Regions from separate parts of the Marinomonas vaga genome, predicted to be linked through region 1. Evidence: predicted binding sites of a transcription regulator. Region 1 holds the regulator's gene; the other holds the start of a gene.
What was found. Region 1 encodes LexA, which represses DNA repair genes until DNA is damaged. Its sites were predicted from a motif close to TACTGTNTANNTANACAGTA; they were not measured.

Region 1 (15,312 bases):
GTCTGTGTTGTTTGAGCTGGTTCGCGAATTGAATAAAGCCCGAGCTGAGGGTGCTGACAACGCTGCCTCATTAGCGGCAGAGCTGAAAGCGCTAGCAGACTTGGTGGGCCTACTGTCTCAAGATCCTGAGTACTTTCTACAAAACAGTACTCTAAGTGATGGTTTGTCGGCTGAGGACATTGAGGCTTATATAGCTGAGCGCGCTCAGGCACGAAAAGATAAGAACTTTGCTCGCAGTGACGAAATTCGTAATTTGCTGGATGAGCAAGGGATTACTTTGCTGGACAGTCGTGAAGGCACAACTTGGACCCGTGGTTAATCCCTAAGGTCCAATAAAAAAGGGAGGCTTGGCCTCCCTTTTTAGTGAGCGTTTCTTATTCCGGTTTATCAGACTTGTGTACGCGAACGGCCAAAACGTCACATGGAGCTCCATGAAGAACGCCATTTGCTGTTGAGCCAAGTAATAGGGCTAACCCATGGCGACCATGACTACCTACGACAATCAGGTCTGAGTTGTTTTCTTCGGCAATGCGATGGATTTCGCTTTCGATTCCGCCTTGGGTGATGATGGTTTCTTGTACAGGAATGTCTAATTGGTCAGCTAAAACAGACATGCGTTCTTTCGCTGTGGTTTCTAGCTGTTCTTGAATATCGCTAACATCGATGGGCACATCGCCACCGTAGGCGTAGTTAAGGGATTCTATGACATGGACAATAGTTAGGTTGCCACCAAAGGCTTTGCAAATTGCTGCAGCTTTATTGGCTACCAAGATGCTGTAATCAGTTAAATCAACAGCTAAAACAATATGTTGGTATGACATGGGATACCTCCACTTCAGGGTTCCATTTATTTATATTAATACACCAAGAGTAAAACAATGACAGCGCTAATTGTAGTTTTTATTGTGGTTTCCTTGATGGGATCGGCCTTGTGGGTCATGCCATCAAAGCGTGAACGGGAGAAAATGGAGCTTCGCATGCTGGCTCGAAAATTGGGGATCACTGTTAAGTTAACCTCTGTTAATTTGCCCGATAAATGGGACAAGGTAACAGAGCCCAAAAAAGTCTGTGCGTACCATCTGTACCGCGAAAAACCCCTTAAAGAGTTCACTGAAATTAACATATACCCTTACGAAGTATGGAAACACCCAGAATTGTGTAAAGGTTGGGTTAGTAGCAAAACTATTGATCTAAGTAGGGAAGTACAAGCAAAGCTGGAGAAACACCATGGTGTATGGGTTGCCCTAGAGGTAACTTCAGATCGTGTTAGCTTATTTTGGAATGAAAAAGGTGATGCAAGCGCCGTTCATGACGCTTGCGAGGTCATGGCTGATCTTTTAGCTCTTCGCTAATGGCTGCAGCGACAGCGTCAGGGGTCTTTGCCTCCAGCATCAGGTCGGCAAGGGCTTCTTCAGGGTTTTCAGACTCCTGAATGGCCGCTATCTGAGGGGCAATGATTTCCTTGATGCGCATGTCCACGTATTTTTCGAGCTCTTTTTTTTCAGGGCGGTCGATGTTGTTGGATTTCAAGTGCGAATTAATGACACCAAATAAAGTGGATGCCACACGTGTTTGGCCACTATGAAAGTGTTTGTTGGCTTGCACTAGTTGTCGATTTAGCTGAATCCAAAGGTTTAGCCAGCGTAAATAGGTGTAGCAAAGCTTGTAATGGGTGTTGCTAATTCGTCCTTTGCGACGCAAGTAGAGCAGCATTTTTGCCGCTTTGGTTAGGCGTTCCTTGTATTTGGTCTTTTCGGGAAAGCTCATTTCCCCTGGTTCTAAATTTAAGGGAGCGGGCTCTTGTTCTCGATCTTGCTCTGCTCTAGCAATTCGAGCTTCGACTTTTTCAGGGTCGTCAGTGTAAGACAATAGCTCTCGTAGGTTTTCTAAATAAAAATCGTAAAATGCGTCACTAACAATAGTGTCGGTGTGAAGGTCTTTTAGGCCAATAATGTGTTGCTCCATTCGATCAGCACGATTTTGTAACTGAAGGAATTTAAAACGTCTTTCTTTTATTTCACGTTCTTTTTGATGGGCGCGTGAGCCGATCACTACTGAAGCCAGTACGATTATGAAAAGAATGACTATAGTTAGTATCTGTAACGTGGCCATGATTGTCCTTTGTATGTGATTTCAGTATGTTAAAGGGCAAATACATGGCTCGGCAATAGGAATGTTGCGAATCTGCTTAGGGATAGCTTGTCATATATATGTGGTTTGCTTAATATCTGCGCCCCATACAACACTCTTATTCTCAAGCTCATCAAAAATTAAGTATTAAGGCTCAAACAACTCAATGGCTAAATCTCTGGTAATCGTGGAATCGCCAGCCAAGGCGAAAACTATTAACAAATATCTCGGTAACGACTATGTCGTAAAATCGAGTGTTGGTCATATCCGAGATCTGCCGACTGGCACCACATCGACGACGACACCAAAGGAACGTGCGCAGCAGGCGGCTTTAACTCGTAAGATGAGCCCAGAAGAGAAGGCTGAATACAAGCGTACTAAGTCCCGCAAGCAGCTTATTAATAGAATGGGCGTGGATCCAGAAAATAATTGGAGCGCCCATTACGAAATCTTGCCCGGTAAAGAAAAGGTGGTAGATGAATTAAAGCGCCTTGCTAAGAATGCCGACACCATCTATCTCGCAACCGATTTGGATAGAGAGGGAGAGGCCATCGCTTGGCATCTTCGTGAAGCCATTGGTGGGGACGACTCACGCTATAAGCGCGTGGTGTTTAATGAAATCACCAAGAATGCCATCAAGTCTGCCTTTGATACGCCTTCAGAATTAGACATGGCTCGGGTCAATGCCCAGCAGGCACGTCGTTTCTTGGATCGGGTTGTTGGCTTTATGGTGTCACCTTTGCTTTGGGCAAAGGTTGCTCGAGGCTTATCTGCAGGCCGAGTTCAATCCGTAGCGGTTCGCCTTATTGTTGAGCGTGAAAAAGAAATTCGTGCCTTTATCCCAGACGAATTTTGGGAATTGGATGCCAATTTAGCGACTCAGGACAAGACTAATATCACCTTTGCTACGGTTAAGTACCAAGGTAATGAGTACCGACCGACCTCTAAAGCAGAGTCCGATGAGCATGTTAAACGTATCGAGTCACACCCCTTTAAGGTAATAAACCGAGAAGATAAGCCTACTCGCTCTAAACCTTCTGCACCTTTTATTACATCTACTTTGCAACAGGCCGCAAGTACTCGTTTAGGTTTCGGTGTGAAAAAGACCATGATGCTTGCCCAGCGCTTATATGAGGCGGGTTACATTACCTATATGCGTACCGACTCTACTAACTTGAGCCAAGAAGCCGTTGAGTCTGTTCGAGAGTACATTCAGAGCAACTTTGGGGATGCCTACCTACCCAAGGAGCCGTTACGTTATTCAAGTAAAGAGGGCGCTCAGGAAGCCCACGAAGCAATTCGTCCCTCTGATGTCACAGTTACGCAAAATGTACTACAGGGCATGGACAAAGATGCCCATCGTCTTTATGACCTCATCCGCGCGCAATTCATGGCCTGTCAAATGACGCCAGCCGAATACACTTCAACAACAGTGTTTGTGGCTGCGGGCGATTATGAACTTCGTGCCAAAGGCCGAATTTTGCGTTTTGATGGTTACACTCGCGTGATGAGTGCATTGGGTAAAAAATCCGAAGACACTATTTTGCCTGATGTACAAACCGGTGACCTGCTTACTCTTAACGAACTTCTTCCGGAGCAGCACTTTACTAAGCCACCTGCTCGATACAGTGAAGCTAGCCTGGTTAAAGAACTTGAAAAGCGTGGTATTGGCCGTCCATCTACTTATGCTTCGATCATTTCTACGATCCAAGACCGTGGTTACGTCCGTGTTGAGAATCGTCGCTTTTACGCGGAAAAGATGGGCGACATTGTCACAGATCGCTTGGTGCAAAGCTTCAGCAGTTTAATGAACTATAGTTTTACCGCTGAGATGGAAGAGCAGCTGGATGACATTGCTGAAGGCGATAAGGACTGGATTAAGACCTTAAATGACTTCTACAGCAGCTTTAGCGACACATTAAATAAGGCAGAAGCTGACGAGGGTGGCATGGCTCCTAATGAGCCGACACCAACGAATATCGAATGCCCGACCTGTGGTCGTCCGATGCAAATTCGAACGGCAAGTACTGGGGTGTTTTTATCCTGTTCTGGCTATGCATTGCCACCAAAAGAGCGCTGTAAAGCGACCATAAACTTGGTGAGTGGTGATGAGGCCGTTGCTGTTGATGACGAAGAAGGCGAATCTAAAGCTCTTATCAATAAGCGTCGTTGCTCTATTTGTGGTTCAGCCATGGATAGCTATTTAGTGGATGAACACCGCAAGCTGCACGTATGTGGTAATAACCCATCCTGCCCTGGTTACGAGGTTGAGGAAGGGGTGTTTAAGCTTAAAGGTTACGATGGCCCGGTTATTGAATGTGATAAGTGTGGCTCTGAAATGCAGCTTAAAACGGGGCGTTTCGGTAAATACTTTGGCTGTACCAATGAGGCTTGTAAAAATACCCGTAAGCTTCTTAAAAATGGCGAAGTGGCACCGCCAAAAATGGACCCTGTGTCTATGCCGGATCTTCCTTGTCAAAAGGTTGAGGATCACTATGTGCTCCGTGACGGAGCAACGGGTCTGTTCTTGGCTGCGAGTCAGTTCCCTCGTAAGCGTGAGACTCGTCCGCCTTTGGTGAAAGAGCTTAAGCCTTACATGGATCAGATTGATCCTAAGTATCATTACTTTGATAAAGCTCCCCTTCAGGATGAAGAGGGAAATCCTACTGTTATTCGTTACAGTCGCAAAACGAAAGAGCAGTACATTATGACTGAAGTAGAAGGCAAGCCTACGGGCTGGAAAGCTTTCTATGTCAATGGTAAATGGGATGTTCAACCAGGGAAGAAAAAATGAGTGGATCCAGCTTAGCAAGTTCAACGAATCAACGTCTTGATGCCGCGAGGCGTCTATTGAGCCAAAGCCAGCAAGGGGAAGACAGTTGGCTTGCTTCTAGCTTTGAAAACTCTGCCTTATTTCAGCTTCGCAGTGCCCTGAATGGCTTACTTCAGGAAATTCAATCTGTGTATAGCTTGAAGGGCGAGTTGTCTGTGACAGCCATGGTCCAGCTTGCGGCGACTAAAGGTGTTATCGTGCCAGCTCTACAAGAGCTACAGCTGCTACAAGAAAATCGTCAGTCATGGCTGTCTCAGCTTTACTCTGGCTATGTGGCTGCCCTTGAGTGTACCCCGAATGTGGGTGCCGTATCGGCTAATTCTGGATCTGACCTGATTGGTAAGGGGTCAGACTCTGGTGCAGCGACAAAACACATCCTCAATTCACTGGTGGACATTGTACTGCGGTTTCGTGAAGATTCCGCAGAATATTAAGAATGAAAGATACGTATTTAGAAATTGTTGAATTAGAAAATGGAGACATTGTGCTCCGTCCTGCAAGCGAGGATGAGGACGATAAGACGCCCCTTGCAACCCTTAAAATCTCAGATGACACCAAGGCATTCTTAAAAGATCGTTATTTTGAATTGGCTAAGTGTATGTTCCATGCGGGCATTGACTACGTGTATTCAGAGGATTTCGATTCAGGAGAAGGGCATGATGCCCATGATGAAGAGTTTATGCCTCGTATTCTTCACTGATGTTCTGTGTTGTCTATCTAAAACAAAAATGGTTGCTTAAATAAAGCAACCTTTTTTGCTTTTGGGGACTAGATCCCACGTCGAATAACACCCACTGATAGACCTTCAATGACAAATTCTTCGCTTTCAAGATCAACGACTATGTCATTAAATGCTTCATTTTCGGGCTGAAGTCTGACTTCGCTGCCCTTTTGTTGGAAGCGTTTTACTGTTACTTCGTCACCGATTCGAGCGACAACAATTTGACCATTACGCACAGTGGTGGTTTTGTGCACAGCGAGTAGGTCGCCATCATAAATGCCAACATCTTTCATGCTCATGCCATTTACCGAAAGCAGGTAGTCGGCTTTAGGAGAAAACATGTCGGAGGGGACCTTGATGCGTGAATCAATATTCTCTTGTGCCAGAATAGGGTATCCTGCTGCCACTTGACCAACGATGGGTAGAGTGCCGTCTTCATCGTTTGCACTTTCGGCAGGTTGTTCAATTAAGCGAATGCCACGTGAAGCACCAGATAGCATTTCAATAGCGCCTTTTTTACTTAGGGCTTTTAAATGTTCTTCGGCTGCATTGGGTGACTTAAAGCCAAGTCGTGCTGCGATTTCAGCTCGAGTTGGCGGAAAGCCAGTTTCATTAATGAATTCGCGAATCGTCTCTAGGACATCAGACTGTCTTTTTGTTAATTTAATCATATGGCATCTGTTTGTTTATACAGTTACTGTTATTATATACAGCTAATCATCTATAGCTCAACTAATTAAATGCTTTCAGACAAGATAAAGAATCAAATTCAGCAAGCCTACCGAGATTATCTAGAGGCAAAAGGCCACAAGGCCCGTGTGGGACAGCGTCATATGATCGCGACCATTGCTCGGACCCTTGGCAATATAAAACAGGGCACCGAAGGTGAGCGGCTAGGTGAAAAGCATGTGGCTGTGGTCGAGGCTGGCACCGGTACAGGTAAGACCTTGTCTTACTGTCTTTCAACGATTCCGATTGTGAAGGATAAGGGTCTTAAGCTAATTATCTCTACTGCGACAGTTGCCTTACAGGAGCAAATCTTACATAAAGAGCTGCCAAGTCTTCTTGAGCATACGGATTATAGTTTCCGATATACCCTCGCTAAAGGTCGTGGTCGTTACCTGTGCTTAAACAACCTTGAGAGCTTTCTGGGTGCTGAAGAGCAATCCACAGAGGATATGTTCGCAGGCCTGTTTGAACAACATCTGGCGGCGGATGATGTCAATATCACCCTGTATCAGGAAATGGATGATAAGCTTCGCGACGGTGAGTGGGATGGAGACAAAGATAATTGGGAAGGCATCATTCGTGAGAATGATTGGCGTCGTCTCACCACTGATCATCAACAATGTACAAATCGTAATTGTGCTAACTTCTCCGCCTGTCCATTTTTTAAGGCCCGAGGTGAACTAGAAATTGCAGATGTCATAGTGGCTAACCATGATTTGGTGTTAGCGGATTTATCATTGGGTGGCGGTGCCATTCTTTCAGACCCCAAAGAAACCATCTATGTATTTGATGAAGGACATCATCTACCTGACAAGGCCATAGGTCACTTTAGACATGAAGTGCGTCTGCAACAAAGTATCAGTTGGCTTAAGCAGCTAGACAAAAACCTTATAAATTTCCGTCAGGAACTAACGGACGAAGTCAGTTTGTCGGGGCAGATCTTATTAAAAATCCCCCAGCAAATACAAAGCACGATCAACTTTGTACAGTACGTGCAGCAGGGGATCGCACCCTTTATCCAAGGGTTGGGATTGGACGAAGATACGCGTCAGCACCGTTTTGAATTTGGTGTTATCCCTGATGAATTACGCCAGCTGGCATACAGCCTTACTATGTCTTACCAAAAGCTCTACAAGCAGATTGAAACCATTCAGGATGAATGTAAAAAGGTAAAGCAAAATGAAGGCATGGGGATCACGGAGGAAACCGCTGAAAATTGGCTGCCAATCTTAGGTGTCATCTTAGGGCGTCTTGAAGCCTGTGTGGAGCTTTGGAAGCTCTATTCCGCTATTGATGATCAGACCTATCCCCCTAATGCCCGATGGCTTGTTTTAGTGGGCCAAGGCCTTGAACAAGATGTAGAGCTGGGTGGTTCCCCCATCTTAGCCGCCCATACGCTGCGTATGCAGCTCTGGGACAAGTGCTTTGGTGCGGTTGTTACCTCAGCCACATTGACGGCACTGAATGAGTTTCATCGTTTCAACATGCGCTCGGGGGTACCACGGGAAAGTGAGTATCTAAGGGTTATCAGTCCATTTGATTTTGCCAATAAAGGAACCTTGGTCGTCCCGAGTATGGACGCTGAGCCAAATCATGCGGAGGCACATACTAAAGAGTTGGTGAAGTATTTTAATGATCACATCGAAAAAGACCTTGGCTCTTTAGTGCTGTTTTCCTCCCGCCGTCAAATGGAAGAGGTGGCTGCTGGTTTAAAAGATGACCTCAAAGAATTGCTGTTAATACAAGGTGAGCAATCGAAACGGATTATCCTAGACGCACACAAGGATGCCATTGATGCTGGTAAAGGTAGCTTGCTATTTGGCCTTGCAAGCTTTGCAGAAGGGGTGGATTTGCCCGGTAAATACCTTACCCGAGTTTATATCGCAAAAATTCCGTTTGCTGTACCCGATGACCCTGTTGAAGCAACCTTAGCAGAGTGGATTCAAAAGCGGGGCGGGAATCCTTTTATGGAAATAACCATTCCTGATGCCTCTTTGAGATTGGTTCAGGCAACTGGCCGATTGTTGCGAAGTGAGACAGATGAAGGGGAAATCCATATATTGGATAAACGACTTCGTACTAAACGATACGGGGGACAATTAATCGCTAGTTTGCCTCCATATCGACAGATTTAGTAAGTTAAAGATGATAAAACTGGGGCATTTAGGTACACTCGGTGCCACGTTATTAAACTACCAATGAAAAGAGACGAAAGACTCCCACATGGATAAACAGCAAGAAGCCACACGCCCAACCTCTAAGGGCCCAAAACGTCAGCGTAGACCCCGTCGTAAACACAACAAAAATAGTGGAAGCGATAACCAAGCAAACGTTCAGGCTAACAAAGACGCAAAAAGTGGTGAGCTTTGGTCCGTTGATCAGTTCAAAGTAGATCCAGTAGAGGGTAAGTCACGTTTTCATGACTTCAACTTGCCTGATCGTGTCTTGAAATCCATTCAAGAAATGGGATTTGAGTACTGCAGTGAAATTCAAGCTGCGACCTTGCCAGCTACCTTGCAAGGTTACGATTTAATTGGTCAAGCGCAAACGGGTACCGGTAAAACTGCTGCGTTCCTGATTGCTATGGTCAGTGATTTCTTGGATTACCCTGCAGACGAGGATCGTCCTAATAATTTCCCTCGCGGTTTGATTATTGCTCCGACTCGAGAGTTGGCTTTGCAAATCGCAGATGAAGCAGAAAAACTCACTAAAAATACAAACTTGAATGTAGTGTCTTTAGTGGGTGGCATGAATTACGACAAACAGCGCTCTCAATTGGAAACCGAGTTCGTTGACCTAGTGGTTGCGACGCCGGGCCGTTTGTTGGATTTTGCGCGTAATAAGAAAGTAATGCTCAATAAAGTTGAGTGTGTTGTGCTGGACGAAGCGGACCGCATGCTTTCCATGGGCTTTATTCCGGATGTTAAAAGCATTATTCGCATGACGCCTCACAAAGAGCGACGTCAAACTATGTTGTTCAGTGCGACCTTCCCGAAAGATATCCAAGCACTTGCTCGTCAGTGGACTTTCCATCCAAAAGAAGTCTCTGTAGTACCAAAAGAGACGACCAACAAAAACATTGATCAGGTTATTTACACGGTCGAAGCGGAACAGAAATGGCCGGTACTAAAATCTTTGATTGAAGGTAATGATGGCCAGCGTACGATTATTTTTGCGAACCGCCGTGACGAAACCAGAGATTTATATGAAAAGCTGAAAGGCGCCAAGATCAACTGTGCGATTTTATCCGGTGAAGTGAGCCAGGATAAACGTGTGAAAACATTGGCTAAGTTCAAAGACGGCTCAATTCAAGTGTTGGTGGCAACGGATGTGGCTGGTCGAGGAATCCACGTAGACAACATCGAGCTAGTGGTGAACTATACTTTACCGGAAGACCCTGAAGATTATGTGCACCGTATTGGCCGTACCGGTCGCGGCGGCGAAATGGGTAAATCCGTCAGCTTTGCCAGCGAAGATGACGCTTTCATGATTCCTGAAATAGAAGCCACTATCGGTGCTTCTATTCGTTGTGAATACATGATCGAGCAAAAATAACGAGGTTTCATGAAGCTTTACCATCACTATGCGCAACTAGGCGCTGAATTTTCAGCTCATACTAAGATTCAGCCTTTAATTGAACAGCGCATAGTGGAGGTAAACAAGGACTTGGCAACAAGTCTTGGAATTGACCTAAGTGACAAAGACACTCAAGCCAAGCTTAACGGTGAGGTGCCCGTAGCGGATTCCTTAAGCATGGTCTATGCCGGTCACCAATTTGGTGGCTTTTCCCCTCAACTCGGCGACGGTCGAGGCGTACTGCTTGGGGAAGTAAAAGATTCAAACGGTCAGCTGCACGATATTCATGTGAAGGGGGCAGGGCAAACTCCTTTCAGTCGTCGTGGCGATGGCCGTGCTGTTCTGCGATCTTCCATTCGTGAATACTTGGCAGGTGAGGCCATGCACGCTCTGGGTGTGCCGTCCTCTCGCTCTCTAGCGCTATTCGACAGCCAACAGGCCGTGTACCGTGAGCAACCCGAACCTGGCGCTTTGCTGGTTCGTACGGCTCGCACTCACATTCGCTTTGGTCATTTTGAATATTTCTTTGCTCATAAGAAAACAGAGCAGCTACAGCAACTCATTGATTACACCCTAGAGCACTACTTTCCTGATGCCCTGAAATCAGAGCAACCTATCATTTCCATGCTTAAAGACGTGGTAAGTCGTACTGCGAAAATGGTGGCAAAATGGCAAAGCATCGGTTTTCAGCATGGAGTAATGAATACGGATAACTTTTCTATCCTTGGTGAAACGATCGATTATGGTCCTTATGGATTTATGGAAGATTATGATGATCGTTGGATCTGCAACCATTCGGATTATGAAGGCCGCTATCGTTTTGATCGACAGCCGGGAATTGGGCTTTGGAATCTAAATTGTCTTATGCGTTGCTTTTCTGGTCACTTGTCACGAGAGCAATTGATTGAAATATTGCAGGGCTACGAGCCTGTACTTCAACGCCACTATGATGAGCTGATGAGAGCCAAACTGGGTCTTAGCTCAGAGGTTGACATAGAGCCTCTGGTTCAGCAGCTTTTCTCTATTCTTCGTAAAGAGAAATTTGACTACACTATATTTTTTAGGTTGCTCAGCTCGGTGACCCCAGAAACGCCGGAAATTCTTCTTGACGAAGTGGTTGATCGGGAGTCCATGGGAGGCTGGTTGAAGGGTTACTGGACATGCCGCTTAGATAGCCGAGACCAGCATGACGTTTCAGCTCAAATGAAACAAGTTAACCCCAAATTTGTGTTGCGCAACTATTTAGCCCATGAAGCCATTCAAGCGGCAGAGGCGGGAAACTACCTGCCATTTAGAGAGCTTTTAAACGTATTAAAAAATCCCTTTGATGAGCATGCGGCCAGCGAAGCTCTGGCTATGCGCGCCCCAGACTGGGGGCGTGACTTAGAAGTTAGCTGCTCGTCGTAACCATAAGGTAAGCCTATATATTATGGACAAGCAATCAGTTTGTGTTTTGGGGGGCGGTAGTTTTGGTACTGCTCTTGCCAATATTATGGCTCAAAATGGCCATCAAGTTAGCCAATGGATGCGTAATGAGGAGCAGGTTGAAGAGATCAATCTAACGGGCCTTAACAGCCGCTATTTACCCAATGCTCCTTTGCATAGAGAGTTGCTGGCGACTAGTAATTTAGAAGAAGCCATTCGTGCTAGTAATACAATTTTTGTTTCTATTCCTTCTAAATCTTTTGAGCAAGTGGTCGAACGCATTCGCCCTTTGCTCACACCTGAAAAAATCCTTATCAGCACCACCAAAGGTTTCAACCCCAATCGCTTCGAATTAATGAGTGACATCCTCAAGCGTAATGGTGTGACAGAGCGAATTGGTGTCCTCAGTGGGCCTAACTTAGCCAAAGAAATTGCTGCAGGACAGCTGACTGGCTCTGTTATTGCCAGCGACGATGCTCCTCTTCGAGGTACTGTGATAGAGTTATTAAAGTCTCGGACTTTCCGCGTTTATGAGAACCAAGACAGTACTGGGGTTGAGCTGGCAGGTGCGTTAAAGAATATTTATGCCATAGTGTGTGGTCTTGCTAAGGCTGTGAAAGTAGGTGAGAACACCATGGCAATGATCATGACCCGTAGCTTAGCGGAGATGAGCCGGTTTGCCGTGCACTTCGGTGCAAACCCAATGACATTTTTAGGGCTTGCTGGGATGGGCGATTTAATTGCGACATGCTCTTCCCCGCTAAGTCGAAACTACCGTGTAGGCTTCGCCCTAGGTTCTGGAGAAGCGCTAGAAAAAGCAGTGGGCTCCATAGGTGAAGTTGCAGAGGGTGTTAATACACTTCGCATGGTGGTAGAAGAAGCACATAAACATCAACTGTACATGCCGTTAGCAGAAGGTCTGTATAAGTTGATCTTTGAAAACGCGAGCTTGGAATCCCTGATTGGTGGCCTTATGACTGGCGAACAAAAATGGGATGTAGAGTTTGCAACGACTGGAGAAAATCATAATGGATAAGCCGGGTTATTCAGATCAGGGATATTGGTTGCGTATCCTTTTTATGTTGATTTATTGGTGTCTACTCAATGTGGCATTTACCTTGTTCGGCTTTTTGCTGATTATCGTCACCTTGATACGTTTCGGCTCAAAGCATGAGCCTGTGACACTCGGCGCTTGGCTGCGATCTGTCTCCGCTTTCATGAAGCAAGTATTGGCTTTCTTAGCTTTCAGTAGCGAAGAGAAGCCTTTCCCATTTCAACCTTGGCCAGAAGGTGACAAGCGTGCAGAGTAAACGACTCTACATCATGCGTCATGGCCATGCTGAGCCATTTGGTTATCAGGACGATAGCTCAAGAGCTTTGACAGAGGCTGGATATGAAGAAGTGCGTCAAACCGCCCAGGCATTTTCTGAGACCACTGAAGACTTTGATGCAATTTTTGTCAGTCCTTTTTTGCGGGCTCAGCAAACCGCTAATGAGTTTATAAAAGTATTAGGGACTGCTACTTTACCGACGACTTTAGAAACTATTACCCCTAGTGCTAAGGCGCTGGATGTAGCGCTTTGGCTAAATGATTTACCTTATCAATCGATCTTGTTGGTGACTCATCAGCCTTTTGCATATCAGTTAGTAGATCTTCTTGCTGACCAGCCATTGCCGCCGACTTTTTCAATGCAAACGGCAACACTCGCAGCTCTTGAGGGAGAGCTTTTTGCTACAGCTTGCTGTCAGTATCGCTGGTCCCTGTCGCCAGCAAATCCATAATTTGATGGGACTGTTATGAGTAATGAAACGGCTTATAACTTAGGCCATATTAAGTTAGGCGCGCAGCAATGGTTGTCAGCCAATCCAAATGCTCTACGTGTTTTGATGCTTCATGGTTGGCTCGATAATGCTGCCAGTTTTAATAATATTGCTCTTCAATTGTGCGAATACAATGTGACTGCTATTGATCAGGCTGGCCATGGGGTGTCTGATCATAAGCCAGATGGCAGTTTTTATCATTTATGGGATCATGCCCTAGATGCTATTAGTGTGTTAAATGCCTCTACTCAAAGTACATGGTTAGTAGGGCATAGTATGGGGGGAGCGGTCGCCATGTTGGTCGCAGCACTTGCTCCAGAGAAAGTAAGAGGGTTAATAATCCTCGACAATATGGGCCCTTTGACCGCGTCGGCAGATGAGCGTGTGACCACTATGCAGCGGGCGGTCCAGAAAATGCTAAAAACCCGGGCAGATAGATATACCCGGTATCCCTCCCAAGAAGACCTTATTCAGGCTAGGATGCGTGGTTTTACTGAATTGTCACATGGAGCGGCTAAGCCTCTGGTTGAGCGAGGTTCGATCATGAAAAATGGTGAATGGGTTTGGCGATCTGATCACAAGCTCTCATTTCCTTCACCGTTTCGTATGGATGAAGCTGCTGTCGAGTCATTTATTCAGTCCATAAAATGTCCTACCTTGGCACTTGTTGCTGATAATGGTGTCTATGAAAACAATAAAGAATTGGTTAAGAAGCGCGCTACTGCGTTTCCCTGGATTAAACTTAAGTGGTTACCAGGTGGCCATCATTTTCATTTAGAGCCAAATACATGCAAAGCCGTTGCAGAGGAAATTAGACGGTTTATAGACCAAAATTAGTAAGTATTTGGTGAGGAGTCCTGATTATGTCCCGACTATTTAGATCTGCATTGGCACCCTTGTTTATAATTCCGACCTTGTCCTATGCTGCCGTTACTGAAGTGCCTGTTTTTCGAGGTGCGCAAATTATAAAAAGCGAACCCGTCGAAAGCTCCTCTATCGAAGTGCCCCTCGCTAAGATCTATCGCTCAGGTCGTGGATGGGAGCCAGAATCCGTGGAACGCATAGATGGGCAATCATTTCAGACTCTTTATAAGATTGGTCGTAATGTACCATTAAATGAAGTAGTGGATTTTTATGACGAGGCACTTGCCAGCATTGAAGGCAACACTGTTTTGTTTCAATGTGAAAGCCGTAACTGTGGTAGCTCCAATGCTTGGGCAAACAACTTTTTTAACGAATATTTGCTTTACGGTGCGGACCAGAATCAATCACTAAAAGTTCTTAAAGATGCCCAAAATCATTATTGGGTACTTTATATTAATCGTCGCGGTGCAGGTGATGTCATGGTTCGTCTTGATGAAGTTGTGCCAAAAGGGAGTGATGCGGTTGGTGCAAATATATTGGCCCAATTAAATGTTGCTGATGTGCCGCGAATACGTAGCTTTCTTCGAGAACAGTCTGATTTGAGCAATATTGTGGCGTTTGTGACGTCAGACAATCGAGATGGCAACCCGATCATAACAGGTGACAAGTCCATTGAGATGCTAAAAGATGGGCTTAATCCTGATGAGCGTCGTTTACTTCGTTTCATTAATTTAGCGAATATGGGTAATCCAGCTTATGGGGTCAACCGTGTTATTTTCGTTAGTATTAAATAGCTTTTCACATCACAAGGAGGTGATATGAGCAAGAAAACTGTCTCCCTAGTCTTAGGGAGTGGTGCGGCACGTGGGCATGCACACATAGGGATTATCAACGCTGTATTGGAAAAAGGATATGAAATAGTTTCCATTTCAGGGTGCTCAATCGGTGCCATTATTGGTGGAATCTACCTTCAAGGCAAGCTCAAGGAATATCAAGAATGGGCGGAGACATTAGACAAATTTAATGTGCTTAAGCTTCTTGATATGGCGGTACTTAGAGGTGGTTACATCAGTGGTGATCGTTACTTTCAAGTCATCGAATCCATGATAGGCGATGCTGATATAGAGTCCCTTTCGTTGCCTTATACGGCCATCGGCGTGGATATTTTAAGCCAGAAGGAATTTTGGTTTCAAAAAGGCAGCTTAATGCAAGC
Region 2 (15,312 bases), 1.3 Mb from region 1:
GCAATTTGCATACTCAAGTCGCGGATTTCAACCATGAATTCACGTAGGTCATTCAAGACAACACCCACACTTTGTGCTTCTTCCATGCTGTCACGGGCATTTTGACGACTTTGATCCATAGAGCTTACCGCATCTTTGACCCCGCTTTGCAGATCAGAAATCACCGTTTGTATTTCTTCTGTAGAGGTATGCGTTCTATTCGCTAGGGTACGTACTTCATCCGCCACGACAGCGAATCCTCGACCTTGCTCACCGGCACGGGCTGCTTCAATCGCAGCGTTCAAAGCCAATAAGTTAGTTTGTTCAGCAATCTCTTGAATCACAGACAGAATTTGACCGATATTTTGCGAATGTTGGTCGACCCGCAAAACAATTTCAGACGACGCCTCGAGCTGAGACACTAAACTCTGAACCTGAGCAATGTTTTCATTCATCCTTTCAAGACTATGGTGCGCACTCTTATCCACGTCTTGGACCTTACTCAAAGTCACTTCGGCATTTTGGGCGACTTCCGCAACGGTTGCAGACATTTCATTCATAGCAGAAGCGACTGACGTCGTTTTGTCGTTTTGCTCTTGCATGATGTTCTGAGTATTTGACGACGTCTGATACACATGGCCAGCTGATTTCACCACTTCATGGGATGCGCCTTCAATCTGTTTCACCACAGATCCCAGCTTTTCTACCAGTATGTTCACCCAGCTCGATAACTGACCAAACTCGTCCTTGCTGGTGACAGTGACACGCTGGGTCAAGTCACCATTAGCGATAAGATCCAAGATCTCTAAAATCTTCGCTAACGGCTTACGGATACTTCTGCTAACCCATAACGCCACTAATACTGCAATGATGACGGAGACAGCCACCACTAAAATCGAAATGTATTTAGCATTAGAAGAGGCGCTTAGAGCATTATCTTTAGCCTGGTCACGTAGCTCATTCACCATGCCACTGAGCTCTTGCTGGTATCCTTGGATGACATTAAGGCTATTAAGTAAGCTCGCTGCGGCAATTTCCGCTTCTACCTCAATCTTATTTAACTCGTAGTACTCAGCAATCACACCATCTTCAGCTTGAGCCGCCTGACGAATGATCTCTATGTTCTCAACCACCATCTCATCATTAATGGTTTCTAATACTTGATCCACAGGACCAAATGAAGAATCAATATCGCTTTGCAGGTCTTCTAGATCACTGATATCAGAGGTATCAAAGTAATCACTAATCAGTAATTGCAAACTTTCCATTTGCGTACGGGCTAACCCAGACGCAAAAGATTGCTCATCACTCTCTGGGTAACGCTCAATCGCCTTCAGGTCATCAACCACAAAGCTCATTGTATCTTTCAGATCTAGCTTCTTATCCGCAAGATTGCGTTTAAGCTGTACTTGACGTGTATGATCTTCAATGGCGCTACTGGCCACAGCCATAAACTCATCGGATTGGTCATCCACCGCGGTCAATACCGCAAGGATGTCAGGGTAGTCTGAGACCAATGATTTAAGCGCCTCGCTTTGTGCAGCAAACGCATCACGGCCTTGATTGAACTGAGTCATCGCTTCTTCTAATGCTGCATCACTGGAGGCCACCAAATACTGCAATACAGCACTACTGGTTTCTCCCATTTGCGCACTCAAAGCATTACTGCCATCGGAGATATTAGCCATTTCTCCAGTTACAGTTTCTATACGTTCCTGAACACTGTTGAGACCTTGGACGCCAGCGCCAGCGACCACAAACAGCAACACCAATAACAGCACAAAACCAAGCAGCACACGCTGCACAACAGATAGAGACATCATTTCCTCTCAAAAAATAGTGTAAACATTTGGTTTCCGCGCCTCGCAATTATTATGTTTTCTTTACTCAACTTTGCCTGTAAACAAACGTAACCGCAAGTTCATTTAGGCCTCCGCTCCTTATCTGACTTATTTTATAGAGCGCAATCTGATAAATTGAACAGCTAGCAAACTTAAGGCCACTTTCATCCATGGATCAAACCCTCTATCAAAAAGTCGCGGATCAAATTGAAACGCATATCCAAGAGGGACTTTTTAAGCTAGGCGAGCGCATTCCATCCGTACGAAAAGCCAGCGCCCAGATGGAAGTCAGCATGGCAACCGTGCTACAGGCCTATCGTTTACTTGAGGATCGCGGGGTGATCAAAGCCCAGCCACAAAAAGGCTACTTTGTTCACAGTATTCCTACTCAACCCCTAAAAGTTCGTCCCCAGTCCACTGCAGATCAGGATGAAAGCATCCAGACCATGTTGGCTAACGTGCTACGGCTTTCTCAAGATACAAATGTGACTCAGTTTGGTGCAGCCATCCCTAACAACCAATTCTTACCCATCCGACAATTGCAGCGATCCGTTGGTCGCCTGATGCGTTTAGAACCCGATATCTGTGCCGCTTACGCTTTCACACCTGGCTCTGAAGTGTTGCGTAGACAGATTGCCATTCGCATGCTCGATACCGGCTGCAAGTTATCCCCTGAAGACATACTGATTACACTGGGTTGCCAACACGCCTTAATGCTTGCGCTACAGAGCACCACCATGCCGGGTGACACCATTGCGATAGAAAGCCCGAGCTATCATGGAATACTGCAAGCAGCCAAAGCATTACATTTAAAGGTCATCGAAATCCCATGTCACTGGGACACGGGCTTAGACCTAAGTATGCTGGCCAATGCTTTAGCGGAGCATCCGATTAAAGCTTGCGTGGTCTCCCCAGAGAATCAAAATCCAACGGGGGCGCAGATGCCTCAACCCGCACGCCATGAGCTACTCACGCTGGCCGCTAACTATGACATCACCATCATTGAAGACGATGTGTATGGAGAGCTTTGCTATCAATCTCCAAGACTGCCGTCATTAAAAGCATTAGACAGGCAAGATAAGGTTATCTACTGCGGGTCATTTTCAAAAAGTATCGCACCAGGATTTCGCGTCGGATGGATTATTGGCGGTAAACAACAAGCGGCAATTGCCCAACAGGCTTATGTGCAATCCTTTGCCACGCCTACGTTAACGCAGGTTGCCATCGCTAATTTTTTAGAAAATGGCGCCTATGACCGTCATCTACGTAAGACTCGCCAAACCTATCAACAAAACTTAAGCTACTTTCAAGGAGCAATCACTAAACACTTTCCCGTCGGTACTCACTACTCTGCGCCGAAAGGAGGGTTTATCCTTTGGGTTACTTTACCCAAAGAGATCAATGCTTTAGCACTCCATAAGCTAGCACTACAACATAAAATAGGTTTGCTACCAGGCCATGCCCTCAGCCATTCTGGAACCTTCACCCACCATATCCGTATTAATTACGCTCTCCCATGGAACAACCACACAGAAACGGCACTCAAAACACTTGGTCGCCTTTGCTTTGAATTAATGGACTGATATATGCATAGCGTTTTAATAGGTTAGGATGAAATTCCCACTGGCCTGAATTTTTCAGCCCATAATGGGTACTTATCACGCCTGTTCTAGTGGGATTTACGTGAGGCTCAGATACCAATAGTGAAAAATTATTTAGACCGTGGAATTTATCCTAAATTTCGTCTGTACAGCCAGATTAAAAAGCGTACAATTCGCTTTCTTTTAAACCTTATGGCTGTCTGGCCGATAAACCAATTAATTACATAGAACTGGCTTGTCGCGATGGAATTTGTTGCACATCCAAAAGACTTACCCTTAAACATCGAAGTGATTGAGGATCAGTCTTTTCCGACTGTAGGCACAGATCGGCACGGCTTTGTAGGCATTACCTACTTAGCCTCTAGCGCTTTTCAAACGGGCGCATCTGTACGCATAACATTGGAAGAAATTGACCCGCATTTCTGTGTTGTTGGGCGCATCGCTTGGTGTGACAATGAGCGGGACGAATATCGCATCGCTATCGAATTCCCTAACAAAGAAGACTGTTACTGTGTCCGCATGGTAGAACAGCTTTCACAGATCGAGCACTATCGCCGACAGGCGAAGTTTCAAGGCCGACGCTTAAACTATAACGAAGCGGCTGCCGAATGGATTCAGCAATTCGCAGCAAGCTTCCCAGCATTTACAATTTAAACTCTTCATGACTAGTACCCTATCTCAAGCTGATATTGACATCATTACTCAGCAATTAGGTCGCACACCTAGCGGAATTCGCAGCGTTGCACATTACTCACCCGATGGTGTTCCCCAAGTTCTTGAAATGGAAACCTGGGTCTTTGACCAACCTTTTCCAACTTTATTTTGGCTCTCCAGCAGCGCCATTGATAAAGCCCTTGCGCGCATCGAAAGCCAAGGTGTCGTAAAAGAGCTTGAGCAACGTATCAAAGACGATGAAGAACTCCGTGCTGCCTACCATAGATCCCACGAGGATTATGTGAAGCGCCGTTGGGATGCCATGAGCCAGGAACATAAAGCCATTATTGAAGAAAAAGGCTTCACTCACCTGTTTGAAACCTTAGGCATAGGCGGCATTAAAAACTGGGATCAGGTTCGCTGCTTACACATGCAATACGGACATCACCTTGCCGGAGAAAACATCATTGGTAAGATATTAGATGAAGAATATGGCATCCGAGATATTGCCGACGCCGAAGCGCGTCAAGCCTACAGTCGTTAAACGACCCTATGACAATAATAAGGCCAGCAATTGCTGGCCTTATTATTTTGATTAAGACAAAACTCTTTAGGTCACCCTTTCAGTGCTGCTCGAAGCTCATCTGGGCTCGATACTTTAGGAAGAATCTCACGCACCTTATTAAATGCATTGCAGGCAACTGCTGGGCGTTGGGCGTAAGTGGTTAAGGCACCACCGGTCCAGCCCGCTAGTTTTAACACTTCTTTTTTAAAATTATTACCAGTAACGCCATGGCCGCCTAAAGCCATCAACTCATCCTCGATATCGAGGTAACTCGGACGCTCGCCACCGAACTTCATAAAGTCGTCCTGCTGAACCTCTGCGTGTTGTTTAGCCATTCTGTAAACCCTTTGTGATACGAACACTGTATTCCTTACAGTAGCCAGTTCGCAGTCAATGCTCAAGCTACCACATGTATCAAAACGTAATGTTATTTGCTGCAATAAACAACACTTTCCATTCCCAAAGTTTAGGCTGGCATCTTAGAATACTAAGACATTCACCTATCTGATTAAGTTTACACAAGAGGATTGCACATGGACTGGCTTTTTCCGAATATTCCCTATTGGGCATTGATAGCCCTTTTTGCTACGGCCTTTGTTGCCGGATTAATAGATGCCCTAGCAGGCGGTGGCGGTTTGATTACTGTCCCCGTACTTATTGCCACAGGAGTGTCTCCCGTCGAAGCCTTAGCAACCAACAAGCTTCAAGGAAGCGCTGGGACGCTATCATCCTCTTATCATTTTGTTCGAACCGGAGCGGTGTCATTAAACTCCTTAAAAGTCCCGATCATAATGACGGCCATTGGCTCCGTGTCAGGCACGTTACTGGTGTCTTACCTAGACAGTAATCTGTTGATTAAAGTGATCCCTGGAATTCTCATCGGCGTCGCTATTTTCTTTTGGCTGTTACCCAAGATACAGCCAGCCATCGCCAAGTTTAAGCAACTAACAATGACGCAATTTGCGTTTGCAGCAGGACTGACTTTTGGTTTTTATGATGGTCTGATTGGCCCAGGCACCGGGGCCTTTTTCTCTACCGCATTCATTTGCTTCATGGGCTATTCAATTGTTTCCGCCACGGCTCATACCAAGGTGTTAAATGCCACCAGTAATGCCTCTTCATTGATCATTTTTAGCTTCAGCGGTCACGTACTTTGGGGGCTGGGAATTCTAATGGGGATTGGAAGCTGGCTTGGGGCTCAAGTCGGCTCACGACTGGTGATATCGAAAGGTGCAAAGCTCATTCGCCCATTAGTGATACTCATGTGTATCGCTCTCTCCACGAAATTATTACTGTCTAGTTAAGCTAACACGCAGGCAAAAAAACGGCGACCCGAGGGTCGCCGAACTAACACACATGCTTAAATGTGTCCGGTCATTATGCGGCTGCGCTTGCCACGGTCTCACCTTCAACCAGCGCCATTTGGGCTAGTTTTTCCATTAGGCGAACCACTTGGCAGCTGTAGCCGTATTCGTTGTCGTACCAAACGTATAGAGTCGCTTGGTTACCACGTACTTTTGTAGACAGTGAATCCAAGATTCCTGCTTGCTCACTACCGATGAAATCCGAGCTAACAGCATCAGATTCGGCACTGAAACCGATTTGACCTGCCAAGGCAGCGCTTGCTGAAGCATTTTTCAGCACTTCGTTAATCTCTTCGACGGAAGTACCAGCCTTTAGATTAAGACTTAACACTGCGATAGAAACGTTGATCACTGGAACACGGATAGCGCTACCACTTAGCTTGCCTTCTAGGGAAGGGATGGCTTTAGAAACGGCTTTTGCTGCGCCAGTTTCTGTCATAACCATGTTCATGGCTGCTGCACGTCCACGACGATCACCTTTGTGAACATTGTCAATTAGGTTTTGGTCGTTGGTGTAAGCGTGAACTGTCTCTACGTGACCAGATTCGATGCCGTATTTCGCTTCCAATACAGAAAGAATCGGAGTAATAGCATTGGTGGTACAAGATGCCGCAGACAAAATTTTGTCATCAAAATTGATGTCGCTGTCGTTCACACCGAACACAACGTTCTTCATCTCTTTACCAGGTGCAGTCAGCACAACACGCTCGATGCCAGGGCGAGCAAGATGCACGCTCAAGCCATCGTGATCACGCCAGCGGCCTGTGTTGTCAACAAGCAAGGCATTGTTGATACCAAATGCTGTGTAATCAACAGTGCTTGGATCCGATGCATAGATCACTTTAACGGGCTGACCATTGATAATGAGCTGTTCGTTTTCTGCGTCAGCTTTAACAACACCTTCGTAGGTGCCATGTACTGAATCAAATTTAAGTAGGCTAGCGCGTTTCGCTAGATCATTGTCGCAGGCTTTACGTACAACGATTGCGGCTAGGTGCATACCTGGCGTTGTATGGCCAAGAGTACACATACGACGAGCAAGCAATCGACCGATTCGACCGAAGCCGTACAGCACAACAGGCGTTGTAGATCCCGCCACAGCATTACCCGCTAGTGTCTCAAGATCTGCAGCAGCAAATACTTCTTCCAACTCAACGGTTGTGTTGGCGGTGTTGCCTTCGATCAGTTGCTCCAACACTTGATATACACGTGCTAGATCGATTTCAGGATATTGATCAAAAAGAGCCACTAATCCTGTGACAGAGTCAGACATAAGTGTTTGTCCAGCTAACTGAACTTTAACTGACTGCTCACGACCTAACTTACCCAAAAGAGGAATCATTGATTCAACTTTTGATACGGTTTCTATCCAAGTGTTTGCCATGTATCTGCCCCCGAGAAAAACAAACGATTTCTAACGATTTGGGCGCAGTTTACCCATTCAAAATGGCAAAAACAAATTGTAGCTCGACAACAAAAACCCTTTAAAATCGTGCATTTAAGGCGATTTTTTATGAAAACAACGTAATTCTGAAAGGTCTGTTATTAAATAACAACAATACATATAAAAGTCGGTTTTTAAGCCCTTTTAATCTAATAAAGTTACGTAATTTACTAACAGAAACTGGTGGAAACTTTCTTAAATTTTTTACACGTAACGCTTTCGTTCAGCCAAAAAACCTAAGAGACAGAAGCAAGCAAGGATAAAACTAGGGAGATATACCGAACTTATATGAGTCAGCAACCAATACACCATAGGCTGTCCCCATAAAGTCAAAAAGCCATATCCGAAGGTACACATCAAAACAAATGCACCAATACGGGCAAGGAAGAACCAATTGGCCACGGCACGTTTAAGCATACCATTAACATGATCACCGAAAATGACTAAAAGCGTCGCCACCAAGGCAAGGGAAATATCCTGTAGATAAGGTCGTAAGTTATACGCCAAAGAGGCGTTAAGATCATAAAGCACATTAATCATGAAGAAGCATTACCGAGCACGGCGCATCAGCGCCTCAACGTCAATTTGGCCAGAGGCTTGTTCTCGAGCAGGACGCGTATCCACATATAAAACGGACACATCAAAGGTGGTGTTGTGAAGTTCAATCTCAGTGCCATCGGACAATAACCAACGGGCTCTCCCAAAGCCATCGCGGACAAATCCTACATCAGGCTGGCCATATTTTTTAACTAACACATTACCCAAACTCGCCCGCTTTTCTTTACTCTCGACCACACCTGACATGGTAGCCTTCTCAACAAAATTAGACGTGTTGTAACGCACAGTCAGTTCACGAATTCCTAATATGCCCTCTTTTCCTAAGCTATAGCTGGCAATTCCAGCACGATAGGACGGATAAGGCTCTAAGCCCATTTTTTTAAGGTGCGCTTCAAAGGAAGACTTTGATAGGTCATTAAACCCAATACCAAATAGCTCTGCTCCTTTAGCATAGCTGGGGGCAACCACAGGTTCTGGCTCGGTCTGCTCTTGCGCAAAACTTTGTACGCTCACTAAACCCAACATTAGCGTAAACACTTGCAACGCAACTCGATAAAAAAACATGTTTCAACAAACCTAAATCTAATTTTAACCAAAAAGTCAGGAAGCGGATTTTACCTTTCTTTGATAATATAGCGCCATATTCCATACTTCATTGTAAACCACTTATCCATTTGAGGTAGCCCATGGCACTCGTAATTGGCGTAACCGGCATTTCTGGTAGCGGCAAAAGCCGTCTATGCTCACTGTTAGCAGAAGGCTTACAAGATAGACTGACCATAATTTGTCAGGATAGTTTCTACAAAGGCTGCGGCAGCATTGACCCTGATGTTTATAACTTTGATGATCTAAACTCGTTAGATTTGGAAAGCATCTCCCTTGCTATCCACAACTGCAAAAACCAAGAGCAGCCCAACGAAATCCCTGTGTACGATCACTCCCAACACAAGCGAGTTGGCTATCGTAACCTTGAGCCGAGTAAAGTCGTACTGGTTGAAGGGCACATGATGTTTCAAGATCCCGCTATCCGCGATGCTGTCGATTACCTTTTGTTTGTCGACACCGACATGGACATCGCCATCGTACGTCGATTGAAGCGCGATATCGCCGAGCGCGGACGTAATGTTAATGAGGTGACCAGCCGCTACATGCGCCATGTTCGCCAAGCATCATTAAAAACCATCGAGATTCGCAACAAAGCAGATTTCATTATTCCGAACAATAATAGCTTCACCAATGCGGCGAATTTATTACGCCATTATATTGAGTCATTATTAACGGAAAAAGGAGCCCGATAGGCTCCTTTTTTGATTCAAGACAAGATGTCAGTGTGACTATTTTTTGATGTCTTCAAAAAACTTCTTCACACCGTCAAACCAGCTCTTTTGCTTTGGCGAATGATCTGAATCATCCCCCATGCTGTCTGCCAGCTCTTGTAACAATTCTTTTTGGCGATCTGTCAGATTAACTGGCGTTTCAACTTGTACACGACAAATCAAATCCCCTACTGGGCCACCGCGTACAGGCTTAACACCCTTGTTACGCAAGCGGAACAATTTACCAGTCTGACATTCTGGTGTGACTTTCAAACGTACACGACCATCTAAAGTCGGCACGTCAATTTCGCCACCCAATGCTGCCGTAGCAAAACTGATCGGTACTTCGCAGTATAGGTTAGCGCCATCACGCTCAAAAATCGCGTGAGGTTTAACGGAGACTTGTACGAATAAGTCACCCGCTGGTCCACCATGAGTTCCGGCTTCCCCTTCCCCTGATAGGCGAATGCGATCGCCTGTATCAACCCCAGCTGGGATCTTAACATTCAGAGTCTTGTACTCTTGCTTACGACCTTGGCCGTGACAAGAGTTACACGGATCAGAGATGATCTGGCCTTGACCATGACACTCTGGACAGGTTTGCTGAACTGAGAAGAAACCTTGGGACATGCGCACTTGGCCAGCACCGCCACAGGTGCCACAAGTTTTCGGCTTAGAACCCGGTTTGGCACCAGAGCCATCACATACTTCACATTCCACAAGGGTTGGAATGCGGATCTTCTCTTCACAGCCCCATACTGCTTGCTCTAGGTCAAGCTCCAGGGTGTAACGTAAGTCAGAGCCACGACGGGTACGACTTTGTCCGCCACCGCCGCCGCCACCAAAGATGTCGCCAAATACGTCACCAAAGATGTCACTAAAACCGCCTGCACCACCGCCAAAGCCGCCTGCACCCGGCTGGCCATTTACGCCTTCGTGTCCGAAGCGATCATAGGCCGCGCGCTTGTCATCAGAAGACAGCACTTCGTAGGCTTCGGCGATTTCTTTAAATTTATCCAGTGCTTCTGGATTATCCGGATTTTTGTCCGGATGGTACTTGTTGGCTAACGAACGGTAAGACTTTTTGATGTCTTTTTTGTCCGCGTCTCGGCTTACACCAAGTACTTCATAATAATCACGTTTACTCATTGCAGGGTTTCCTGAATCTGTAGAGTGAGCTCTTTAGCCCGAAGACAGCAAAACACGGTGGCGTCCCGTGTTTTGCATAGTCCCTTCGGGACGACGATAAAACTAAGCTTTTGGCTTATTTTTTCTCGTCTTTTACTTCTTCAAACTCAGCATCCACTGCATCGTCTTGCTTCTGACCAGCCGCTTCTTCAGCACCGCCTTGGGCAGCACCTGCATCAGCTTGCTCGTATAGTTTTTGAGCTAGAGAGCCAGACGCTTGAGTCAACGCATTAGTTTTCTCTTCGATCTGATCTTTGTCGTTAGATTCTAGCGCAGCTTCAAGATCAGTGATCGCTTTTTCGATCGCTTCTTTCTCTTCTGCAGTCGCTTTATCACCCGCATCAGTCAGAGTTTTGCGCGTAGCGTGGATCATGCCGTCCGCAGTATTGCGAGCTTGTACAAGCTCTTCAAACTTACGGTCTTCTTCAGCATTCGCTTCTGCGTCTGCTACCATTTTTTCCACTTCATCATCGCTTAGACCTGAAGAGGCTTTGATTACGATAGACTGCTCTTTACCAGTCGCCTTATCTTTCGCAGAGATGCTCAAGATACCGTTGGCATCAATATCGAAGCTCACTTCGATTTGTGGCACACCACGTGGCGCTGGCGGAATGTCTGCAAGGTCAAAACGGCCTAGAGACTTGTTTTGAGACGCTTGTTTACGCTCACCCTGTAGGGCATGGATCGTTACAGCGTTCTGGTTATCTTCCGCAGTTGAGAATACTTGTGACTTCTTAGTTGGGATAGTCGTGTTCTTCTCGATAAGCGGAGTCATGACACCGCCCATTGTTTCGATACCTAGAGAAAGAGGCGTCACGTCTAGAAGAAGTACGTCTTTCACATCACCTGCAAGTACCGCACCTTGGATCGATGCACCGATTGCAACGGCTTCATCTGGGTTCACGTCTTTACGAGGCGCTTTACCAAAGAACTCAGTTACTTTCTCTTGTACAAGAGGCATACGCGTCTGACCACCAACTAGGATAACTTCGTCGATGTCAGAAGCAGATAGGTCTGCATCTTTTAGTGCTTGGCGGCAAGGCTCTAGGGACTTAGTCACTAGATCTTCAACCAAAGACTCAAGCTTAGAGCGAGTCAATTTAACGTTAAGGTGCTTAGGACCTGTTGCGTCAGCCGTGATGTAAGGAAGGTTCACTTCTGTCTGGCTAGAAGAAGACAACTCAACTTTCGCTTTCTCACCCGCTTCTTTTAGACGCTGTAGCGCTAATGGGTCGTTATGTAGATCAATACCTGTCTCTTTCTTGAACTCTGCAGCCAAGAATTCGATAACGCGCATGTCGAAGTCTTCACCACCTAGGAAGGTGTCACCGTTAGTCGACAATACTTCGAATTGCTTCTCGCCATCTACGTCAGCGATTTCGATGATAGAGATATCAAACGTACCACCACCCAAGTCGTAAACAGCAACCGTAGAGTCACCAGTCGCTTTGTCTAGACCGTAGGCTAGCGCCGCAGCAGTTGGCTCGTTAATGATACGCTTCACTTCAAGACCAGCGATCTTACCTGCGTCTTTCGTTGCTTGACGCTGAGAGTCGTTAAAGTAAGCCGGTACAGTGATAACGGCTTCTGTTACTTTTTCGCCTAGGTAGTCTTCTGCTGTTTTCTTCATTTTCTTAAGAACTTCAGCAGATACTTGTGGTGGCGCTTTCTTGTCGCCTTTCACTTCTACCCATGCATCACCGTTATCAGCGCTGATGATTTTGTAAGGCACCATAGAGATGTCTTTTTGAACCACGTCGTCTTGGAAACGACGACCGATCAGACGCTTAACAGCGAATAGAGTGTTCGTTGGGTTTGTTACCGCTTGGCGTTTCGCAGACTGACCTACTAGCGTCTCACCGTCTTCAGTGAATGCTACGATAGATGGGGTGGTGCGATCGCCTTCTGCGTTTTCAATTACGCGAGATTTGTCACCGTCTAGGACAGCAACACAAGAGTTGGTTGTACCTAAGTCAATACCAATGATTTTGCCCATGGTTTATCTCCAGTAAAAATTCGTTGTTCGTTTCGATAATTCTGTATTTGGGTGCAGTGATTTTAATTTCAAGAGCCCGGTGTCAAAAAAATGACAGTTTTTTAGGCAGCACTTGAAACCACTACCATCGCTGGGCGCAATAAACGGCCATTCAGCGTGTAACCTTTTTGAACCACATCCATAACGGTATTTGGTTCCATATTTGGGTTAGGCACCATTGTCATCGCTTGATGTAATTCTGGGTTGAACGGTTCACCCTGCGGATCAACGGCTACAACTTCAAAACGAGCCAAGGTTTCCACTAGGTCTTTGTACGTCAATTCAACTCCTTCACGCATTGGATCATTTTCAGACCCTTCCGCGGCAGAAGACAAAGCACGCTCCAAGTTATCGGCTACGGTAATCACCGATTTGGCGAATTTTTCCAACGCAAACTTGTGTGCTTTTTCAACATCCAGCTCAGCGCGACGGCGCACGTTTTGCGCGTCTGCTTGAGCACGTAATGCAGCTTCTCGGTAGGTCGCGACTTCTTCAAGCGCCTTAGCGAGCTCATCAGAAGCACCCGCTTCCTGAACTTCCTCAAGACCTTCTTCGGCCGTTGCGACTTCCTCTTCGTTTAGCAGTTCGTCCTGCTCGACTTCTTGGTTAGCTTTGTTCGGCTGATCACTCATTTTCATCTCCAAATAACAGGAAGTAATCACTGTCTGTGTGGGCTATATGGGGACACCTTTTAACCTTTCAACACCTAACCCCCATTAAATCTACGGAAATAATTTCTTTACGCCCCACTTGTCAAAAAACAACCAACTACTGTATAAATAACCATATCTATTTCGCCGTATCAGGAGCATCTCATGCTAACCAGTATCGCCATCTCAAATTTCGCCATTGTTGACTCTCTAGATCTTGAGCTCAAAAATGGCATGACCGCCATTTCAGGGGAAACCGGTGCCGGCAAATCCATCATGGTTGACGCCTTATCATTATGCTTAGGTGGGCGTACCGATGCAGGGGTTGTTCGACATGGGGAAAAGAAAGCCGATATCAGCGCCACCTTTGAGATAAGCAACTATCCAGACGTACAAGACTGGCTGGAAGAACGGGATTTAGAAAACGATCATCACTGCATACTGCGCCGGGTCATCACCAAAGAAGGTCGCTCTAAAGCCTACATTAATGGACGCCCTTGCACCCTTGCTGACCTAAAAGAGGCCGGCAGCTTTCTAGTGGACATTCATGGTCAACACGAACACCAGTCCCTATTAAAACGCAGCGCTCAACGCCAACAATTAGACGAGTATGGCCAGCTGACAGAGCTTGCCCGTCAAGTGCAATCGGAATACAGCGCCTGGAAAAAGCTACGTGAGGAATTGCACGCCAAGCAAAACCGCTCCACTGAAATGGAAGCGCGAGTACAGTTACTCTCCTATCAAGCAGAAGAGCTGTCTCAGCTTGATTTAAAGGAAGGCGAAATCGAGTCCCTTGAACAAGAGCAGTCTTTCTTGTCCAACATTGCTGACGCTCAATACAAGGCTTATCACGCCAGCGCCATCCTACGAGAAAGCGATGAAGGCAATGTGTGCTCCATGCTACATCAAGCCATTCAACAAGCCAGTAGTATTGAGCCGCCAACAAAAGAGCTCGAAAACGCCCTAGAGATGATGAACCAAGCTCTAATTCAAGCGGAAGAAGCGTCTTCTAGCTTAACCCATTACCAGGACACCCTTGAGCAAGATCCCGAGCGTTTGCAAGCCATCGAAAGCCGTTTAGAAGACATCTATGACACAGCGCGCAAACACAAGGTACTCCCAGAAGGTCTATTACTGTTGCGTGATGAAGTGGAAGCAGAACTAGACCAGCTTTCTGGTGGTGAAGAAAGCCTTGAAGCCCTTAAACTGAAAGAAGAGCAAAGCTACCAGCAGCTTACTACCAGCGCCACCTTGCTGACTGAAAAACGCATGCAAGCAAAAGAAGAATTGGCTCAACGAGTTGAGGAGCAAATTCACGGATTAGGCATGCCTTATGCGCGTTTCTACATTCATTGCCAACCCCTAGAACACATCAGCGCCAACGGCTTTGAAGAGATCGAATACATGATTGCTTCGAACCCAGGACAACCTGCTCAACCATTGCGAAAAGTTGCCTCCGGTGGTGAATTGTCACGCATCAGCCTAGGCATCCAAGTTGTCACTGCTAATACATCCGTGATTCCAACACTCGTATTTGACGAAGTAGACGTGGGCATCAGTGGCGGCATTGCAGAAGTCGTCGGACGCATGTTGCGTGCAGTGGGCGGACGAGGGCAAGTCTTCTGTGTGACACACTTAGCACAGGTTGCGGCCCAAGGGCATCAGCATTTGCGGGTAAGTAAAAGCGTGGCAAACAATGCTACCAGCTCTAAAGTAGAGTCCCTTGCGGAAATGAATAGAACGCAAGAAATTGCGCGTTTATTAGGGGGACTGGAGCTCACCGAGCAAACTCTCGCTCATGCGCAAGAGATGCTCGGTAACGTACAACTCCAATAGAGAGCGTTACACGCTTAGCCTTTCTTAGGGCGAACGTACAAAATCAGATTGTGATCTTCGATATCGTAGCCATGCTCGGCTGCGATTTCGTGTTGACGCTTCTCAATGATAGGGTCAACAAACTCAATCACTTTCCCTGTTTCTAGACAAATCATGTGATCGTGGTGATCGCCTTTCGCCAATTCAAATACCGCAGTACCCGCTTCAAAGTGATGACGAGCCACCAAACCCGCAGTTTCAAATTGGGTTAGCACACGGTAAACGGTTGCCAAGCCCACGTC

Region 2: the regulator LexA is predicted to act here: its motif matches at 13,315-13,334, upstream of recN (DNA repair protein RecN).

Annotation. Positions count from the first base shown of each region.
Region 1 is NZ_AP043903.1:3,104,332-3,119,643, reverse strand. Features, by position in the region: gene cysS (cysteine--tRNA ligase) at 1-319, shown strand, start outside; gene ACZ5DR_RS14580 (universal stress protein) at 375-821, opposite strand; gene ACZ5DR_RS14575 (hypothetical protein) at 879-1,352, shown strand; gene ACZ5DR_RS14570 (hypothetical protein) at 1,324-2,112, opposite strand; gene topA (type I DNA topoisomerase) at 2,297-4,924, shown strand; gene ACZ5DR_RS14560 (DUF6586 family protein) at 4,921-5,397, shown strand; gene ACZ5DR_RS14555 (hypothetical protein) at 5,400-5,663, shown strand; gene lexA (transcriptional repressor LexA) at 5,732-6,355, opposite strand; gene dinG (ATP-dependent DNA helicase DinG) at 6,425-8,548, shown strand; gene ACZ5DR_RS14540 (DEAD/DEAH box helicase) at 8,637-9,968, shown strand; gene ACZ5DR_RS14535 (protein adenylyltransferase SelO) at 9,978-11,396, shown strand; gene ACZ5DR_RS14530 (NAD(P)H-dependent glycerol-3-phosphate dehydrogenase) at 11,419-12,450, shown strand; gene ACZ5DR_RS14525 (DUF4389 domain-containing protein) at 12,443-12,724, shown strand; gene sixA (phosphohistidine phosphatase SixA) at 12,714-13,196, shown strand; gene ACZ5DR_RS14515 (alpha/beta fold hydrolase) at 13,212-14,072, shown strand; gene ACZ5DR_RS14510 (DUF4892 domain-containing protein) at 14,099-14,893, shown strand; gene ACZ5DR_RS14505 (patatin-like phospholipase family protein) at 14,918-15,312, shown strand, end outside.
Region 2 is NZ_AP043903.1:591,354-606,665, forward strand. Features, by position in the region: gene ACZ5DR_RS02740 (methyl-accepting chemotaxis protein) at 1-1,802, opposite strand, end outside; gene ACZ5DR_RS02745 (aminotransferase-like domain-containing protein) at 1,991-3,403, shown strand; gene ACZ5DR_RS02750 (hypothetical protein) at 3,665-4,075, shown strand; gene ACZ5DR_RS02755 (DUF501 domain-containing protein) at 4,083-4,619, shown strand; gene ACZ5DR_RS02760 (hypothetical protein) at 4,691-4,975, opposite strand; gene ACZ5DR_RS02765 (TSUP family transporter) at 5,174-5,944, shown strand; gene ACZ5DR_RS02770 (glyceraldehyde-3-phosphate dehydrogenase) at 6,018-7,388, opposite strand; gene ACZ5DR_RS02775 (DUF3392 domain-containing protein) at 7,653-7,988, opposite strand; gene ACZ5DR_RS02780 (hypothetical protein) at 7,998-8,570, opposite strand; gene ACZ5DR_RS02785 (uridine kinase family protein) at 8,693-9,304, shown strand; gene dnaJ (molecular chaperone DnaJ) at 9,341-10,471, opposite strand; gene dnaK (molecular chaperone DnaK) at 10,587-12,506, opposite strand; gene grpE (nucleotide exchange factor GrpE) at 12,608-13,177, opposite strand; gene recN (DNA repair protein RecN) at 13,361-15,031, shown strand; gene fur (ferric iron uptake transcriptional regulator) at 15,046-15,312, opposite strand, start outside.